Regions from separate parts of the Rummeliibacillus sp. TYF-LIM-RU47 genome, predicted to be linked through region 1. Evidence: riboswitches for the same ligand, from Rfam matches in the RefSeq annotation. Region 1 holds a riboswitch; the other holds the start of a gene.
The links. A riboswitch is a leader RNA that binds a small molecule or an ion and turns the genes downstream of it on or off. The one in region 1 is predicted to bind S-adenosylmethionine.
Positions count from the first base shown of each region.

Region 2: it holds a riboswitch for S-adenosylmethionine, as region 1 does, so the genes downstream of both, metA (homoserine O-acetyltransferase MetA) here and F0527_RS13310 (LLM class flavin-dependent oxidoreductase) in region 1, are expected to answer to the same signal.

Region 1 covers NZ_VVIR01000003.1:145,801-149,003, forward strand. The annotation lists gene F0527_RS13305 (ATP-grasp domain-containing protein) at 1-698, opposite strand, end outside; gene F0527_RS13310 (LLM class flavin-dependent oxidoreductase) at 691-1,770, opposite strand; SAM riboswitch class I at 1,863-1,976, opposite strand; gene F0527_RS13315 (SDR family oxidoreductase) at 2,235-2,996, shown strand.
Region 2 covers NZ_VVIR01000001.1:1,655,415-1,658,617, reverse strand. The annotation lists gene F0527_RS08345 (methyl-accepting chemotaxis protein) at 1-1,361, shown strand, start outside; SAM riboswitch class I at 1,418-1,522, shown strand; gene metA (homoserine O-acetyltransferase MetA) at 1,599-2,507, shown strand; gene F0527_RS08335 (GTP-binding protein) at 2,586-3,203, shown strand, end outside.

The DNA of each region.
Region 1 (3,203 bases):
GCAGGTTTGGCGCTTTCTTCTCCAACAGGGCAGAAAAGATCATCAATTGCACATGCATCGGCAGGACATAATTCAAAGCCTTCAGAAGTGTCCACCCGAACAGCATAAAAATACTTTCCACCAATAAATTCACTACGTGTAATAAAAGACTCAGGAGACTCGATATATTCCTGCAGCAATGTAATTCCATCGACTGGTTCCTCAAAGCTATCCCCATCAATATAGTTTTGCAGGGCATCTACAGACGTAAAAAGCTGTACCCCAAGCCCTTTTCCAGCTCGGTTATGCTTTGTTATAAATTTCTTTGTGCCAAATTCCTTCGCTGCTTTCAGAATTTCTTCTCTTCCTACTGCAGCAATTGTTTTCGGTGTTTTGATGCCGTACTTCTCTAGTTCTAAGTACTGTAAGACCTTACTTACCTCTAGCTGAAGGGCACGGCTTCCATTGATCACTACTCTGCCATGGTGCTCCAACCAAGAGAGAACAGCACTTGTTAACTCTGGAGCAAATCGGTTGCCTCGTGTATGAGATGAAGCACTCATGCGATTGTAAAAAATCCCTTCAGGTGGAGTAGATGTAAGATCAACTGTCCCTTTTACAAGATTCCAATCTTCATAAGGAAGTTCTAACTCTTCTAATCTTTTAAATAGATGCTCTGTCCATTCACTATTCTCATGAATTACGTATATTTTAGACATGATATTCCTGCCCCCTGCTTTTGTTTTCTAGGATTGTGGACCTTAATTCTTCCACTTTCGGCATAACCTGTTTCGAAAAGCGCTCCAGTTCCTCTAGCTGTGGAGAACATTGTAATAGTAGCAAGTTAACTCCTGCTCCCTCAAAGGCTATGATTTGATTCGCAATGTGCTCAGGTGTGCCAACTAAATTTGGTCGGATTCCGCGATTAGATACTGAATAATCCTGTAACTGAATTTGATGTTCAAGCTCTGACTTAGATGTAAAGTCTTTAAAGCCTGCATATCCACTTAGATTGTTCACCGTTGTAATTCGCTTTAATTCTTCTTGCGCTTCTTCTTCCGTATCACGGCAAATCACATAGGCTGCCATTCCAAGAGTTTTAAAGGGCTCACGACCAGCTTCTTCTCTACGCGTTTTCATATCAGAAATCTTAGCCTTCGCTTCCTCCACTGTATGACCATGAATGACATAGGCATCACATAGCGATGAAATGATTTGTTTACCTTTTTCACTTTCCCCGCCAGCATATAAAATTGGATGAGGACATTGCACTGGTTTAGGCGAAAGCTTTGCTTGCTCTATTTGATAAAACTTCCCCTGATAAGAAAATGTATCTTCCGTCCATAAGCCTTTCAATATTTCAATAAACTCGGCCGTTCTATCATAGCGCTCGTCATGTTCGGTAAAAACGCCGCCATATTGCTTCGCCTCTTCTGCCCACCAGCCCGAAACTACATTTAATGTGAAACGTCCCTTGCTAATATGATCAATAGTTGCCGCCATTTTTGCAGTTACAGCAGGATTATGAAATACGGGGCGAACGGCTGCCATGATTTCAATTTTTTCTGTTACTGCTGCCAAAGCTGCCGCCGTAGACCATGCCTCTAACGAATCTTGGTCAGTGCCTTTAATATCATTTAAATATAGTTCTGCGATTAATGTTGTATCATATCCCCATTTTTCTGCTGATTGAATTACTGTTTTCGCATACTCATACGTGGGCGGCATATTTTCTTCCTCTACATTTCTCAACCAACCACCAAAAATAGGCAACCAAAATCCGTACTTCATTTCTCCACTCCTTTTCCCAAAGCTAATTATACAAATAAAAAAGTCTCCTCCCGAGATAGGGAAAGAGACTTTTAACAAAACAAGTTTGTCTTCTCCTATCTTCCAAGCTATATGCCTGATGGAATTAGCACAGTATTCTACTACATTAGTAGAACCTGTTGCTGAGGTTTCAAAGGGCCATGTCCCTCCACCTCTCTGGATAGATCGAATTATTTGATTTTTGAAATTTCAACTTAAAATGAATATTACCCATAATATGAACCATTGTCAATAGAATATGCCATTAATTCTTACTAAGTTAATAAGAAAAGGAGGTTTATTAAATTTCTTAGCCTTTGAACGATGTTAATCCCTATAGTAAGTGGGTAGTATTAGGATATACTACCATGGGCTACTGAAAAATCGTCAGTACAGGATCCTGTATTTTTATCAGAATCACATGCTATTAGAAAAGAGGAATTACATTGAAACTTTCAGGAAATACAATCCTTATCACAGGCGGAAGTTCTGGAATTGGCTTAGCTTTTGCAGAACGATTTTTAAAAGCAGGAAACAAAGTCATCGTTACAGGACGGAGAGAAAATGTTCTTCAGCAGGCAAAAGAAAAGTACCCAGAGCTGATCATTCATCAAAGCGATGTAAGCATGGAATCTGAGCGCATTTCCCTATTCGAATGGGTAACAGAAAACTATCCCGAAGTGAATGTGTTAGTGAACAACGCAGGAATGCAACAACGCTTTAACATATTAAAAGCAGATGCAAAGAACGATTGGGCTTATTTCAATCAAGAAATCACCACCAACATTGAAGCGCCATTCCATATGACCATGCTTTTTGTACCCTATTTCGCTAAAAAAGAAGAAGCTACTTTTATCAACATTACATCTGGGTTAGCTTTTACCCCGATGGTCATCGCGCCAATCTATTCAGCTACGAAGGCAGCATTCCACTCCTTTACGATGAGCTTGCGTCACCAGCTTGCCGAAACAGGTATAGAAGTGATTGAAGTTGCCCCCCCAGCAGTCAACACAGATCTAGGCGGTGCCGGACTGCATACAAATGGTGAGCCATTAGATGAATTCGCAGATGGCATTTTCAAGGGCTTACGAGAAGGCAAACAAGAAATCGGGTACGGCTCTTCCGTTGAACGACTCCGCATGCCACGAGATAAGTCAGATGAGCATGTAGCCAATATGTACAATGCCATGAAACATACAATTGAATAACATGCTTGAATAAAAAAACTCGCCACAATCGGCGAGTTTTTTTCTGTACCATTGGTAAACCAATCCTTCAAATTATTTTAAGAATCACGGACATGAGTACAGATCGAAAACCGTTTACTTCATAGAATACTAATGTGTGAGATACACAATAACAAAAGAGCGGTAAACAGCACGACAAACAAGATGCTCTAGCGAAAACAAAAATAG
Region 2 (3,203 bases), on a different contig from region 1:
GGACAGCTATTGTTCACCCTTCAAAAGAAGGCAAAAGCTTAAGCCGATACAGCTATGTGAAAAAAATGATGGTAAACAAAGAGAAGGTTGGTGTGGTGGAAGCATCAAATCAAGGCAAAAAAATGATTACGGTGTATAACACATTACCTAACTTGAATTGGAAGGTCGCTGCTGTTTATGAAAAGGAAAAAGTAGAACAGGCAGCACACGATATAAGAAACTTCTTTCTTATTTTTTCTATTATATTATTAGCCCTTTTATTTATTGTCTTAATTCTTATTATTTCTTCAATTACTAGACCTATTGCTGTTTTAAGAAAGTTAATGGACAAGGCATCTGGCGGAGATTTAAATGTTGCTGCAACCTATAATGGTTCTAATGAAGTAGGACAGCTATCGAATGATTTTAACTCCATGATAAACAGCATGAAATCCATTGTTCAAGTGGTAAATGGAACATCGCAAGAAGTAGGCCACCACTCTCAGCAACTTAACAAGCTTGTCGAAGAAACAACAGCTTCGAGCGAAGAAGTGACTGCTGCAATTGGAGAGATTGCTAAAGGAGTGAGTAACTCAGCTGAAAAGTCAGATCTTGCATTTGAACATGCTAATGCTTTAAGTAATCAAATTAACCAAATAAAGAATAAGACAATATCAATGCAAGACATTGCTGAACAAGCACAAGGAGTTAACAAAGAAGGTCAATCTCAAATGGAACAATTTCAGGCTGCCTTTTCTAGCTGGGAAAGTAATCTAATTAGTATGGCGGAAAAAATTGCATCTTTGGAAAAACAAATACTCTCTATTGATACAGTAATGGAAACCATACGAAATATTTCAAATCAAACGAATTTGTTGGCTTTAAATGCAAGCATCGAAGCGGCTCGAGCTGGTGATCAAGGGAAAGGGTTTGCAGTTGTAGCAGAAGAAGTAAGAAAATTAGCTGAGCAAACAGCTAAAGCCACAGAAGAAGTAAGAGAAACAGTACAGGCTCTGCAAAGAGAATCCAAAATAGTCACTGAACAAATGCATTCTACGAAAGACAAATTTCAAGATCAGTTGGTTGTGGTAGATTCTACTAGTGAATTGTTTAACAATATCTCTTCTTTAGTTTTACAGTTAGAAGAGGCTATTGATAATATTTCAAATGACACATTTAAGATCACAAGCTATAAAGATGAAGTAATAGACATGATTCAAGAGATGACAGCCACTTCTGAAGAATCAGCTGCAGCTTGTGAGGAAGTAAGTGCCTCTTCTTCCGAACAATTGGCAGCAATTGAAGCAGTTTTAAATTCGGCAGAGAAGCTTTCACACTTGAATAACAAACTTTCTGAATCAATCCAAAAGTTTAATTTATAGTTTTTAATTATTTGAATTTTTATAATAATTATGTTACGATCAATATAATTTTATATTTCTTATCAAGAGAAGCTGAGGGGAAGGCCCTATGACGCTTCAGCAACCTCTGTGTATGCAGAAAGGTGCTACATCCTGCAAGATTAAATCTTGGAAGATAAGAGTGCACGCATATCAATGCCCCTTTTCTTCTTGTAAGGAAAAGGGGTTTTTGTTTTATAAAGAAAAGGGGGTTATTTAATGCCAATTAATATTCCGAAAGATTTGCCGGCAACGGAATTATTAAAAAAAGAAAAGATTTTTGTCATGGATGAAAGTAGATCAAATCAACAGGATATCCGACCGCTTAACATTGCTATTTTAAACCTAATGCCCGAGAAAGAAAAAACCGAACTGCAGCTTCTTCGACTTTTAGGCAATACACCATTACAGGTTACTGTTACATTTTTACATACCGCTACGCATATCTCTAAAAATGTTAGCAAATCTCATTTAGATACATTCTATAAAACATTTAATGAAGTAAAAGAGTTTCGTTTTGACGGATTAATTATTACAGGTGCTCCAGTTGAGACGTTGGCCTTTGAAGAGGTGGATTACTGGGAAGAGATGAAAGAAATTCTTGAGTGGTCCAAAACTAATGTCACGACAACACTTCATATATGCTGGGGAGCGCAAGCAGCGCTTTATTATCATTATGGAATTGATAAATACTCATTAGATCAAAAATGTTTTGGTGTTTTTCAGCATACTGTTCAAGAGTCAACAGCAAAACTAATACGAGGGTTTAATGATGTGTTTGTAGCACCACATTCACGCCATACTTCTGTTTCGGTTCACGCAGTGGAGGAACATCCTAATTTATCTGTACTCTCTAAATCAGAAGAAGCAGGTTTGTTTATTGCTATATCAAACGACGAAAAAATGATTATGGTAACAGGTCATTTAGAATATGATGCTGAAACTTTAAGTGAAGAATTCAAACGCGATTTGGCTAGGGGTAATGACATAGCTATACCGAGTAATTACTATCCAGACGATAACCCTAATAATCAGCCGTTAAATACCTGGCGTTCGCATACACATCTTTTGTTCTCAAACTGGCTTAACTACTATGTTTATCAAGAAACACCTTATGAATGGGCATAGGTTAACTCTCATTCTCTATTGCTTATCTTTCTATTTGTTATAATAGACGAAAGAAGATACAAGAAAAGAGGATTATATGTGTTTGTGACTATTGGTATTTTAGCGCATGTGGATGCTGGAAAAACCACCTTATCCGAAAATTTATTATATCAATTTAATAGCATAAAAGAACGAGGGCGGGTGGACCACCAAAATGCTTTTCTAGACCATCATGCCATTGAAAGAGAACGGGGCATTACGATTTTTGCAGAACAAGGAAGGCTTGAAATGGAAGACGATACATATACCATTATCGATACGCCAGGGCACGTCGATTTTTCTCCAGAAATGGAGAGAGCAATTGCTGTAATGGATTATGCCATACTTGTTGTTAGCGCTTTAGATGGTGTACAGGGACATACAGAAACAGTTTGGTCTTTACTTAGAAAACATGACGTCCCCACCTTTATTTTTATTAATAAAATGGATGCAGATACAGCAAATGGTGAGGCAGTTTTACATGAGTTGCGGCAAAACTTGTCAAAGAACTTTGTTCCAATAACAAACGAATTTACAAATGGTAGAGTATCAGATCAACTGATTGAATGGGTAGCAGAGAGAGATGAAGAAATACTTGAAAAATATTTCAACCAATCTCTGCTTGAAGGGGATGTAAAGAAAGCTTTTCAAAAGATGATGATAGAAGGAAAGGCTTTT